DNA from 2 places in the Enterobacter sp. ECC-219 genome. Region 2 is predicted to be linked to the other one. Evidence: predicted binding sites of a transcription regulator. Region 2 holds the regulator's gene; the other holds the start of a gene.
The links. Region 2 encodes LexA, which represses DNA repair genes until DNA is damaged. Its sites were predicted from a motif close to TNCTGTATGTACATACAGNA; they were not measured.
Positions count from the first base shown of each region.

Region 1 (6,740 bases), 1.3 Mb from region 2:
GCCTTCCAGCTGATGGGTGACCATCAGGGTGGTTTGCTGCCGGGATGCAGCGTTCAGGGCCGCCATGACACGCTGTTCGCTGTGGGCATCCAGGCTGGCGGCGGGCTCATCCAGCAGCATCAGTTGGCACGGGTTAAGCAGCGCGCGGGCAACGGCCACACGCTGCGCCTGTCCTACTGACAGCCCGGAGGACTGGTCGCCGACCACGGTATCAACTCCTTGCGGGAGCAGCGGCAGAAACTCGCTGACCCAGGCGCGGTCGAGAACGGACTGTAGTTCATCTTCACGGGCATCCGGGCGCGCCAGGAGCACGTTTTCGCGCAGCGTGGAGGCAGGAAGCTGCGGGTTTTGTCCGACCCAACTGAGCTGCTTGCGCCAGGCGTCGGGATCGAGATTACGCAGTTCAGCTTTGTTTATCCGCAGCGAACCGGTGTAGGCCATAAAACCGGATAACGCATTCAGCAGAGAGCTTTTCCCGGAACCGCTGGTGCCGACCAGCACCACGCGTTTTCCGGCTGGCAGGGTAAAGTTCAGCGGACCCGCGAGCACTTTGCCTTCAGGTGACAGAATGGAAAAGTCCTGCGCTTCAATGGTCACGGGGTCTTTAGCATTCAGCGTCACGTCACCGCGCTCCGGGTGCGCCAGCGGCGTCTCCAGGAAGGTTTTCAGACTGTCGGCCGCGCCAACGGCCTGCGCTTTGGCATGATAGAAGGTCCCCAGGTCGCGAAGCGGCTGGAAAAACTCCGGGGCCAGGATGAGCGCCAGGAAACCGGCAGAGAGGGTGACTGCCGTGCCGTAGTGGCCGAAATCCAGCGCGCCGAGATAGGAGAAACCGAAATAAACCGCCACGAGGGCAATCGACAGCGAGGTAAAGAATTCCAGCACGCCGGAAGACAGGAACGCCAGGCGTAACACTTCCATCGTGCGCTGGCGGAAGTCCTGTGATGCCAGACGAATATTCTCGGTTTCCGCTTCACCGCGACCAAAAATACGCAGGGTTTCCATCCCGCGCAGGCGATCGAGGAAATGTCCGCTCAGCCTGCCCAGTGCCAGGAAGTTGCGGCGGTTGGCATCAGCCGCACCCATGCCGACCATCGCCATAAACAGCGGGATCAGCGGGGCGGTGCCCAGCAGGATCACTGCCGCCACCCAGTTGACGGGGAAAATGGCGATAACAATCAGCAGCGGAACAAAAACCGCCAGCGCCATCTGCGGAAGATAGCGCGCGTAGTAATCGTGCATATCGTCGATCTGCTCAAGGATCAGCGTCGCCCAGCTTCCGGCCGGTTTACCCTGGATCCACGCGGGCCCGGCTTCCTGAAGGCGATCCAGCACCTGACGGCGGATCTCGTAGCGGATATGCTGTCCGGCGTGGAAGCCGACGCGCTCACGCAGCCACACCACCCAGGCGCGCAGGACAAAAACCAGGATCAGAACAATAAAGGGCAGCAGGAGCGCTTCGCGGGGAATGTTCTCCATGATCATGTGATTAAGAATGCGGGCCAGCAGCCATGCCTGGGCAACAATCAACAGACCGCTAACGAACCCCAAAAGACGGGAGATCGTAAGCCAGCGGCGGGAAATAACGCTTTGCTGTTTCAGCCAGCGTGTTAACTCTTGTTGACGGGTTTTTTCCATTGCGTATTTTGCAGGTGACGTTATAAGAAATTAGACATCTGCATGTTACACGCGAGCAAAAATAAAGGCGACCTGTGGCCGCCTTTATTTACGTTTGTTACTGACTTGTAAAGATTATTTACCTTGTTCAGCCAGTCCATCGAGATAGCGTTCAGCGTCCAGCGCGGCCATACAGCCGGTGCCCGCAGAGGTGATCGCCTGACGGTAAATATGGTCCATCACGTCACCGGCAGCGAACACGCCCGGGATGCTTGTCTGGGTCGCGTTACCGTGGCTGCCGGACTGCACTTTGATGTACCCGTTTTCCAGCTCCAGCTGGCCTTCGAAGATCGCGGTATTCGGGCTGTGGCCGATAGCCACAAACAGACCCGCCACCTCCAGCGTTTCGACGTTATCGGTGTTCTGGGTATCACGAATGCGCAGACCCGCAACGCCCATCTGATCGCCCGTGACTTCTTCCAGGGTACGGTTGGTGTGCAGCACGATGTTGCCGCTCGCCACTTTATCCATCAGGCGCTTAATCAGGATCTTCTCGGCGCGGAAGGTGTCACGACGGTGGATCAGATGCACTTCAGAGGCAATGTTCGCCAGGTAAAGCGCTTCTTCCACCGCGGTGTTGCCGCCGCCGATAACCGCGACTTTCTGGTTACGATAGAAGAAACCGTCGCAGGTGGCGCAGGCAGAGACGCCGCGGCCTTTGAACGCTTCTTCAGACGGTAGGCCGAGGTAGCGGGCAGAGGCCCCGGTAGCGACGATCAGCGCGTCGCAGGTGTATTCGCCGCTGTCGCCCGTCAGGCGGAACGGACGGTTCTGCAGGTCAACCTTGTTGATGTGGTCGAACAGGATTTCGGTTTCGAACTTAGCAGCATGCTCGTGCATGCGTTCCATCAGCAGCGGCCCGGTCAGGTCGTTCGGGTCGCCCGGCCAGTTTTCCACTTCCGTGGTGGTGGTCAACTGACCGCCTTTTTCCATGCCAGTGATCAGTACCGGCTGCAGGTTTGCGCGTGCAGCATAGACCGCCGCGGTATATCCCGCAGGTCCAGAACCAAGGATTAGCAACTTACTGTGTTTGGTCGTGCCCATGAGATCCCCATTGTTGTTGGCAGGCAATGGGCTGGATTGTAGGGAATTTGTTGCCGTAAAAAAAGAGCGCTGGGATTTTGCTTTCGATATATGCAATAGCTGCGCCCGATGAATCTTGCGCCGTTACATCACGTTTTCTACTTAAAACCGCTCGTTTATAAGGCAGTAAAATGAGGATTAATACCCCCCCGTAATGAATATCCGGCATCTTGTACTAAAAAACGATGTTTTGCTTTGACAATCCCCTGCGCATTTGCGAAAACATTCAAGGAAGAAAAAAAACCGCGTTAACCGTATGCCGCATAGGCATGCACGTAAATGCCATTTTTACCGTGTCAGTGAAATCTACGCATGGCGTGGACAGACGCCATACGTGATGTCGGTGACAGCCTTCGGGCAGCGGTCTTCTTACCAACAGAACCCGAATCCGCATCGCGTCTAATACATAACCAGGCGATGTGATGACTAACGGGTACAGGCTCTGAACAGTGATGTGCACAGGGTCCAGGCAGGAGTAGGGAAGGAATACAGAGAGACAATAATAATGGTAGATAGCAAGAAGCGCCCTGGCAAAGATCTCGACCGTATCGATCGTAACATTCTTAATGAATTGCAAAAGGATGGGCGTATTTCCAACGTCGAGCTTTCAAAACGTGTGGGACTTTCCCCGACGCCGTGCCTTGAGCGTGTGCGCCGACTGGAAAGACAGGGTTTTATTCAGGGCTATACGGCTCTGCTGAACCCGCATTATCTGGATGCCTCACTTCTGGTATTTGTTGAGATTACTCTGAATCGTGGTGCGCCGGATGTGTTTGAGCAATTTAACGCCGCTGTACAAAAACTTGAAGAAATTCAAGAGTGTCATCTGGTGTCCGGTGATTTCGACTACCTGTTGAAAACCCGTGTGCCTGATATGTCCGCCTACCGTAAGCTGCTGGGGGAAACCCTGCTGCGTCTGCCAGGCGTGAACGACACCCGTACCTATGTGGTGATGGAAGAGGTCAAACAGAGCAATCGTCTGGTTATTAAGACGCGCTAACACGGAACAGGTGCAAAATCAGCGTAGTTTGATTACACTCCTGTTAATCCATACAGCAACAGTGCCGGGGAGCCCCGGCGCTGTTGTCCGTTTTAGCAAACAGGCAGGATATGCCTGATACCTGGAGAGCCTTTCTTGAGCCAGGAATACACTGAAGACAAAGAAGTCACACTATCGAAGCTAAGCAGCGGACGTCGTCTCCTCGAGGCTTTGCTGATCGTTATTGCCCTTTTTGCCGTCTGGCTGATGGCAGCCTTACTCAGTTTCAACCCTTCCGATCCCAGCTGGTCGCAAACCGCGTGGCATGAGCCTATCCATAATTTAGGCGGCGTACCCGGAGCCTGGCTTGCGGACACGCTCTTTTTCATTTTCGGTGTAATGGCCTACACCATTCCCGTCATTATTATTGGCGGATGCTGGTTTGCATGGCGTCATCGTCAGAACGATGATTACATCGATTATTTCGCGGTTTCCCTGCGCCTGATTGGCGCGCTGGCGCTGATCCTCACCTCCTGCGGGCTGGCGGCGATTAACGCCGATGATATCTGGTACTTCGCCTCCGGCGGGGTAATTGGCAGCCTGCTGAGCTCTGCGCTACAGCCAATGCTTCACAGTAGCGGCGGCACGCTGGCGCTGCTCTGCATCTGGGCGGCAGGGCTGACGCTGTTTACCGGCTGGTCATGGGTGAGCATTGCCGAGAAGATCGGCAGCTTTATTCTTACGATCCTGACCTTCGCCAGCAACCGTACCCGCCGCGACGACACGTGGGTCGATGAAGAAGAATATGAAGATGAGTACGAAGAGGAAGACGATGTTCCGGTGCAGCGTCGTGAATCTCGTCGTGCTCGTATTCTGCGCGGTGCCCTGGCGCGTCGCCAGCGCGTTGCTGAAAAATTTGCTAACCCGCTTGGACGTAAAACCGATGCGGCGCTCTTCTCCGGTAAGCGTATGGATGAAGATGAGCAGGTTGAGTACCGCGCAGCGGGTAGCGCAGTAGATCCTGATGATGTGCTTTTCTCCGGCAACCGTGCGATGCCGGGTGATTTCGATGAATACGATCCGCTGCTTAACGGGCATACCGTTACCGCGCCGGTTGCCGCAGCCGCAGCAGCAACGACCGCAGCACAGGCGTATGCCGCCCCTGTCGAAGCCGTGATGCCATCCGCGCCGGTTCCACCACCGGAATCCGCTATCCAGCAGCCTCAGGTTGCCTGGCAGACCGCACCGGGTGTCCACACGCCGGAGCCCGTTATCGCGCCTGAACCAGAGAGCTACATCCCTGTACAGCAGGAGCAGTGGCAGCAGCCTTATCAGCCGCCGCAACCTGAGTATGAACCGCAGCACTATGAGCAGCCTGCGGCCCAGCCTTATCAGGCGTACGCGCCTGAACCGGTTGAACCCGCGCAGCCTTATGTGGAGCCTCAGCCTGAACCTGAGGTGGTGGAAGAGGTGAAACCGTCTCGTCCGCCAATGTACTATTTTGAAGAAGTTGAAGAACGCCGGGCTCGTGAACGCGAACAGCTGGCGGCATGGTATCAGCCTGTGCCTGAACCGGTGCAGGAGCCGGTTACAAAGGCACCTTCAGTTTCGGTTCCGCCGGTCGACCCGACGCCTGCTGTTGCCCCCGTAGCGGAAAGCGTGAAGCAGGCTTCTGCGGCCTCAGCGGCGGCAGCACCGGTATTTAGCCTGGCAACGGGCGGTGCGCCGCGTCCGCAGGTGAAAGAGGGAATTGGTCCCCAACTGCCTCGCCCTAACCGCGTCCGCGTTCCAACCCGACGTGAGCTTGCCTCCTATGGTATCAAGCTGCCTTCCCAGCGGATGGCCGAAGAAAAAGCGCGTGAGACGGACTATGAAGATGATGCCGATGAAATGCAGCAGGACGAACTGGCCCGCCAGTTCGCCGCGCAGCAGAATCAGCGCTACGGTGAAGCCTATCAGCACGATGAACCGATGCTGGAAGACGAAGATGACGCGGCTGAAGCCGAATTAGCGCGTCAGTTTGCGGCAACCCAGCAGCAACGTTACTCCGGTGAACAGCCTGCTGGCGCGAACCCGTTCTCATTATCGGATTTCGAGTTCTCACCAATGAAAGATCTGGTGGATGATGGCCCGAGCGAGCCTCTGTTCACCCCGAGCGTGATGCCTGAAGCAGAGCCTGTGCGCCAGCAGCCGGCGCCGCAGGCACAGACATACGCGCAGCCGCAGCAACCTGTTCAGCAGCCGTATGCGCAACCGCAGCAGCCGCAACAACAGCCGCCGCAGTTCCAGCAGCCAGCGCCACAGCCTCAGGAGAGCCTGATTCACCCGCTGCTGATGCGTAACGGTGACAGCCGTCCGCTGCAGCGTCCGAGCACGCCGCTGCCGTCGCTGGATCTGCTGACGCCGCCGCCGGCTGAAGTCGAGCCGGTTGATACGTTTGCTCTGGAGCAGATGGCCCGTCTGGTGGAAGCCCGTCTGGCAGACTTCCGCATCAAGGCGGACGTGGTGAATTACTCACCGGGCCCGGTTATTACCCGTTTCGAACTTAACCTGGCGCCGGGCGTCAAAGCCGCGCGCATTTCTAACCTGTCCCGCGATCTGGCGCGTTCTCTGTCGACCGTTGCGGTACGTGTGGTGGAAGTGATTCCGGGTAAACCGTACGTTGGCCTTGAGCTGCCGAACAAGAAACGTCAGACCGTTTACCTGCGCGAAGTGCTGGATAACACCAAGTTCCGCGATAACCCATCCCCGCTGACCGTAGTGTTGGGTAAAGATATCGCCGGCGACCCGGTGGTGGCTGACCTCGCGAAAATGCCTCACCTGCTGGTAGCGGGTACCACCGGTTCCGGTAAGTCCGTCGGCGTGAACGCCATGATCCTCAGCATGCTCTACAAAGCGCAGCCGGAAGATGTGCGTTTCATCATGATCGACCCGAAAATGCTCGAACTGTCGGTCTACGAAGGCATTCCGCATCTGCTGACGGAAGTGGTCACCGACATGA
Region 1 is NZ_CP143680.1:2,293,373-2,300,112, forward strand. Features, by position in the region: gene cydD (cysteine/glutathione ABC transporter permease/ATP-binding protein CydD) at 1-1,638, opposite strand, end outside; gene trxB (thioredoxin-disulfide reductase) at 1,753-2,721, opposite strand; gene lrp (leucine-responsive transcriptional regulator Lrp) at 3,266-3,760, shown strand; gene V1603_RS10790 (DNA translocase FtsK 4TM domain-containing protein) at 3,896-6,740, shown strand, end outside.
Region 1: the regulator LexA is predicted to act here: its motif matches at 3,799-3,818, upstream of V1603_RS10790 (DNA translocase FtsK 4TM domain-containing protein).

Region 2 (6,740 bases):
TCCTTCGGCTTCAGCCTGTCGCTGATCCTGCTCCCGCTGGTTCTCGTGGGTCTGAAAACCATCGCCGCACGCTTTGTGCCGGTGGGCTCCAGCGCCTACGAATGGTTTGAGTTCATCGGTCACCCGTTCACGGCGATCCTGGTGGCCTGTCTGGTGGCGATTTACGGCCTGGCGATGCGCCAGGGGATGCCAAAAGACCGCGTGATGGAGATCTGCGGTGCGGCGCTGCAGCCTGCGGGTATCATCCTGCTGGTGATCGGTGCGGGCGGCGTGTTCAAGCAGGTGCTGGTCGATTCCGGCGTGGGTCCGGCTCTGGGAGAAGCGCTGACCGGGATGGGGCTGCCGATTGCGGTAACCTGCTTCGTGCTGGCTGCGGCGGTGCGTATCATTCAGGGTTCTGCAACCGTGGCGTGCTTAACCGCCGTAGGTCTGGTGATGCCGGTAATTGAACAGCTCAACTACTCGGGTGCGCAGATGGCTGCGCTGTCTATCTGTATCGCGGGTGGTTCGATTGTGGTCTCGCACGTTAACGACGCGGGCTTCTGGCTGTTCGGTAAGTTTACCGGCGCGACCGAAGCGCAAACCCTGAAAACCTGGACGCTGATGGAAACCATTCTCGGCACGACGGGTGCGATTGTCGGGATGATTGCCTTCACGCTGCTAAGCTGAATGCGGTGATTTAACAAGCAAAAATAAGGCCCGGTAGCGTTAACGCTTACCGGGCCTTTTATTATGCAGAACGCCAGGCCGGGTCAGGTGAAACCACTACCCGGCTTTTTAACATCACTCGCCCTGCGTGGCGCTCTCAATCGTCAGGCGCACGTCCGAGGTAATCAGCTCAGCCAGCATCTGGTAAACCTTCAGCGTCTCTTCCGGCTCGGCATCGCCCGTATCGCTGATGAAGCCTTCGTCACGCAGCGTCAGCACCAGGGAGCTAAAGACCGCTTTGTCGAAGAATTCAGGGGCGTTAATGCCGTGCAGAACGGACAGGCGCTGTGCCAGTGTCCGGCTCTCTTTCTCCAGCGTGCCACGGTTGATCGACGGGTTCGCGCTCAGCAGCCAGAACGTAATGGCGTAGCGCTGGAGCGTTTCACGCGCACCGGCCGCCAGCAGTTGCAGGGTACGGGAGCGTGACGGATTGATGTGCAGTTCGTCGTTTGCAACGGTAATCAGCCCCTGACGGCGCAGCTCTTCCGTCAGTTTATCCAGCTCAACGGCCAGTTCTTCCTTGCTCCAGCGCAGGAACAGCTCCGCTTTCAGCATCGGGTAGAGCGTCTCAACGTGGCGCAACAGCTCCTGGCGTGAGATGCGGCGATGCTGGGTGATAATGGCCGCCATGAGCGACGGCAGCATCAGCATATGAGCGATGTTGTTGCGGTAGTACGTCATCAGTACCGCCTGCTCGCGCGGCAGAATGATGATATCGCCGATGGTGTCTTTCTCGACTTCAAACTTGTTCATCTGCAGCGCGTGATCGATAAGCTCGCTGGCGGTAGCAGAAGGGGCCGTCGAATCAGCCGAGTACGGCACGTTGCGCATCATGTCCAGGTAGCAGTCCAGCTGCTCTGTGAGCTGTTCACGAGTCAGGGAGCGCTGACGGGAAGCCAGCAGCGCCGTACAGCACAGGTTCATGGCATTGGCTGCACCGGCGTTGTTAATCCGCACCATCAGCTCGGACGCGATACCGTTCACCGTTGGCGTCAGCCAGGCCGGACGAACCGCTTCAATAGGATCGATAGACTCGCGCCACTCCGGAACATGATGGTTCAGATACGTCATCAGCGGCATCGGTTCGCCAAAGTTTACGTAGCCCTGACCCAGATTGCGTAACTTGCTCAGGCCGCGCAGCATCTGCGGCAGGCTCTCTTTCTCTTTGGTCGCACCACGCAGCTCTTTGGCGTACGTGCCCACTTCCATCACGTGCTCATAGCCAATGTAAATTGGCACCAGCGTGATCGGACGGGTTCCTCCGCGCAGCATCGCCTGAATGGTCATCGAGAGCGTGCCGGTCTTCGGATCGAGCAGGCGACCGGTACGGGAACGACCGCCCTCCACGAAGTACTCCACTGAATAGCCGCGGCTGAACAGCTCGCCGAGATACTCGCGGAACACGGTGGAGTAGAGCTTGTTGCCCTTGAAGGTACGACGAATAAAGAACGCACCCAGACGGCGGAAAATCGGGCCTGCTGGCCAGAAGTTCAGGTTAATACCAGCGGCAATGTGCGGCGGTACCAGCCCCTGGTGATAGAGCACGTAGGAGAGAAGCAGATAGTCCATGTGGCTGCGGTGGCAGGGGACATAGACAATCTCATGGCCATCGTGCGCCAACTGCCGCACACGTTCGGCGTTATGAACGTTGATGCCCTGATACAGGCGGTTCCAGGTAAAGCCGAGAATACGATCGGACAGGCGAATCATCTCGTAAGAGAAGTTCGCTGCGATCTCCTCCATCAGCGCAATGGCGTTCTGCTGGGCTTTCTCATGCGAAATTTTCTTGCTGCGCGCTTCGTCTTCAACGGCGCGGGCAATCGCTTTAGAGGCCAGCAGCTTGTTGAACAGGTCCTGACGCGCCGGGAGGCGCGGCCCTACAGCAGCCAGGCGCTGACGGGCGAAGTGCATACGCGCCACGCGCGCCAGTTTTTGCGCGATGATCTTGTCAGTGCCGTGCTCGTCCGCCATCCGGCGAAGGGAGACGGAAGGGGAGAATCGCACAAAGCTGTCGCGTCCCAGCCAGGAGACCGCGAAGAACTTCTGAATGCCGTTAAGCATGCGCAGCGGTGGGTTCTCTTCACCTTTTTCGCGGCCCGGGCGGCGACCAAACATTACCGATACCGGCACCATCTGCACATCCAGGTCAGGATTGCTGCGGTGCAGGTCGAGATAGTCGTGGAACAGCTTGATGGACTCTTCTTTCGGCGTGTAATAGGTAAACACGCGCGGCCCGCCGTGGATGAACACGTAGCGCGGCAGCAAAGTGCCGTCAACTTCCAGCGGTTCAAGCGGGTCGGGTAAATCATGCGCCAGACACTGGGCGCGAAGCGTCAGCAGGTCTGCCTTCGAGTTATAAGGCAAAACGTACATAATAGGGCGCGACGTATCGAGCCCCAGTTCCAGCGCGGGTTCTGCTGGGATAGACTTGCTTTTTACCAGGATGCTTAATGGTAAATTAAGTAATTTGTAGTAAATTCGTGGCCAGCCGGACATAAACGATGTAAAGCCTCTGGTTAATAATGCAATTGCGGCGCAAGGATAACAGAAAGCGCGCAAAATTTCTGTTGTTACCCGTCATACTTCAGGCGGCAGCGAAACGCGCTGCTGCTCCTGTTACTGACGCTCTTTTTTAAAAAAGGTTCTTTTAATGGCCAATAATACCACTGGGTTAACGCGTATCATCAAAGCCGCTGGCTATTCATGGAAAGGTTTCCGTGCCGCGTGGGTTAATGAAGCTGCTTTTCGCCAGGAAGGTGTCGCCGCTATCGTCGCGGTTATCATCGCCTGTTTCCTTGATGTAGATGCTATTACCCGCGTGCTTCTCATCGGTTCCGTACTTCTGGTGATGATAGTGGAAATTCTCAATAGCGCTATTGAGGCCGTTGTTGACCGGATCGGCTCAGATTTCCACGAGCTTTCTGGCCGGGCGAAAGATATGGGCTCTGCCGCTGTGCTGCTGGCAATTATCACTGCAGCCATTACCTGGGTCACGCTGCTTTGGTCACATTTCCGATGAGCCTCGAGGAATAATTAAGTCCCTGGTTTTTTGTGCAGTTTTTGGTTCCAAAATCGCCTTTGACTGTATATACTCACAGCATAACTGTATATACACCCAGGGGGCGGAATGAAAGCATTAACGACCAGGCAGCAAGAGGTGTTTGATCTCATTCGGGATCATATCGGCCAGACGGGTATGCCACCCACGCGTGCGGAAATCGCGCAGCGTCTGGGCTTCCGTTCTCCGAATGCTGCCGAGGAACACCTGAAAGCGCTGGCGCGTAAGGGTGTAATTGAGATTGTGTCAGGCGCGTCGCGCGGTATCCGCCTGCTGGTGGAAGAAGAGACGGGCATTCCTCTGATAGGCCGCGTTGCCGCAGGTGAACCGCTGCTGGCACAACAGCATATAGAAGGCCACTACCAGGTCGATCCTGGTATGTTCAAGCCGAGCGCTGATTTCCTGCTGCGCGTTAGCGGGATGTCGATGAAAGACATCGGCATTCTTGATGGCGACCTGCTGGCCGTTCACAAAACGCAGGATGTGCGGAACGGCCAGGTGGTGGTTGCGCGCATTGATGACGAAGTGACCGTTAAGCGCCTGAAAAAACAGGGTAACACCGTCCAGCTGTTGCCTGAAAACAACGAGTTCACCCCGATTGTGGTCGACCTCCGCGAACAGAGCTTCTCTATTGAAGGTCTGGCAGTAGGCGTGATTCGCAACGGCGAATGGCTGTAATCTCTTCCTGACAGGCTACGCTTTCGCTGTAGCCTGCTTCGTCTTCCATTCCCGGTATTTCCCATGTCACTGCTGACGGCTTCAGATAAGGCATTGTGGCGTCTTGCCCTGCCGATGATTTTCTCCAATATCACCGTGCCCTTGCTGGGTCTGGTCGACACGGCCGTTATTGGTCATCTCGATTCCCCTGTTTATCTTGGCGGCGTGGCGATTGGGGCGACGGCAACCAGCTTCCTGTTTATGCTGCTGCTCTTTTTACGTATGAGTACTACCGGGCTCACGGCACAGGCGTACGGTGCGAAAGACCCGTTACGTCTGGCGCGTGCGCTGGTGCAGCCGCTGATCCTGGCGCTGGGGGCGGGAATGTTGATTGTTTTACTACGCACGCCCCTGATCGACCTTGCACTCCAGGTCGTTGGCGGCAGCGAGGCGGTACTGGAGCAGGCGCGTCGCTTCCTGGAAATTCGCTGGCTTAGCGCGCCCGCTTCGCTGGCAAACCTGGTTCTGCTGGGTTGGTTACTGGGCGTGCAATATGCCCGTGCGCCAGTGATTTTGCTGGTCGCGGGAAACCTTCTCAACATTGTGCTCGATCTCTGGCTGGTGATGGGCCTGCATATGGACGTACGCGGGGCGGCACTGGCGACGGCGATTGCAGAATACGGGACCTTTTTCATTGGCTTGTGGATGGTCTGGCGCGTGCTGGCGATGCGCGGGATCTCCCTTGCGCTGCTCAAAACAGCATGGCGCGGCAATATCCGCAGGCTGCTGGCGCTCAACCGTGACATCATGCTGCGTTCGCTGCTGCTTCAGATCTGTTTCGGCGCTCTGACGGTCTTTGGGGCTCGACTGGGGCCAGAAATCGTTGCGGTGAATGCAGTCCTGATGACATTGCTGACGTTCACCGCCTACGCGCTGGACGGCTTCGCCTATGCCGTTGAGGCGCATTCCGGGCAGGCGTACGGCGCGCGGGAAAGTGGGCAGCTTCGGAATGTCTGGCGTGCGGCCTGCCGCCAGTCGGGCCTGGTCGCGCTGGCATTCGCACTGATTTACGCCTGTTTTGGCCGTGACATTATTGCATTGCTCACTTCGTTACCGGCTTTACGCGAACTGGCGGACCGCTACATCGTCTGGCAGGTTATTTTGCCGGTAGTAGGTGTCTGGTGCTATCTGCTGGACGGCATGTTTATCGGCGCGACGCGCGGGGCGGAAATGCGCAACAGTATGGCGGTCGCGGCGGCGGGGTTTGGTCTGACGCTGCTGACGCTACCCTGGCTGGGTAATCACGGTTTGTGGCTGGCGCTTGCGGTCTTCCTCTCTCTGCGCGGCCTGTCGCTTGCCTTTATCTGGCACCGTCACTGGCAAAATAATACCTGGCTTCCCTCCCGCCATGATATATCGTGACGGTTAAAGATTCCGAATATGAAACCAACCGCCGAATCCTTAACTACAATAATTATCACGTCCAGCAGAAAAGAACGTAACGGACGTTACGACCCGACGCTTAACTAAGAGGACACGATGATGAATAAAGACGAAATCGGCGGCAACTGGAAGCAGTTCAAAGGTAAAGCGAAAGAACAGTGGGGTAAGCTGACAGATGACGATATGACCGTCATTGAAGGTAAACGCGATCAGCTTGTCGGTAAAATTCAGGAACGTTACGGCTACGCGAAAGATCAGGCGGAAAACGAAGTCAAAGACTGGGAAACCCGTAACGACTATCGTTGGTAACGCTGAATAACCCACACAGGCGGCTTCAGGCCGCCTTTTCTTTTGCCGTTAACGCGGCTTTTTCTTCACCAGAATTGAGTGGTCGTGCTGACATGCATCCTGATGCCGACAGGCTTCCACCTCTACGCATGCTGAACACAACCCGTGTGCTTCAATCACGTTATGACGCAGGGCAAAACCCATCCTTGCCGCCAGCGTGTGCATAATGTCCTCTACGCCCTCTGCGCCTTCTTCTTTTACCACGCCGCAACGGTCGCAAATAAACATCGCCGATGTGTGGGTTGGCTGATCGAAAAGATGGCACAGCACATAGCTGTTTGTGGATTCGACTTTATGCACAAACCCTTGTTCCAGCAGGAAATCCAGCGCGCGATACACCGTGGGCGGTTTAGCCTGCGGCTCGCTTTCACGGAGCAGGTCGAGCAGATCGTAGGCGCTGATTGCCCCCTGTTGCAGGCTCATCAGGCGCAAGACTTCAAGGCGCTGAGGGGTCAGGCGCACATTGCGTTGCGCGCACAGCTTTTCGGCCTGCGCTAACAGCTCTTTTGTGGACTTATCCATTTAG
Region 2 is NZ_CP143680.1:976,305-983,044, forward strand. Features, by position in the region: gene gntU (gluconate transporter) at 1-669, shown strand, start outside; gene plsB (glycerol-3-phosphate 1-O-acyltransferase PlsB) at 784-3,204, opposite strand; gene V1603_RS04525 (diacylglycerol kinase) at 3,359-3,727, shown strand; gene lexA (transcriptional repressor LexA) at 3,836-4,444, shown strand; gene dinF (MATE family efflux transporter DinF) at 4,508-5,845, shown strand; gene V1603_RS04540 (CsbD family protein) at 5,966-6,175, shown strand; gene zur (zinc uptake transcriptional repressor Zur) at 6,224-6,736, opposite strand.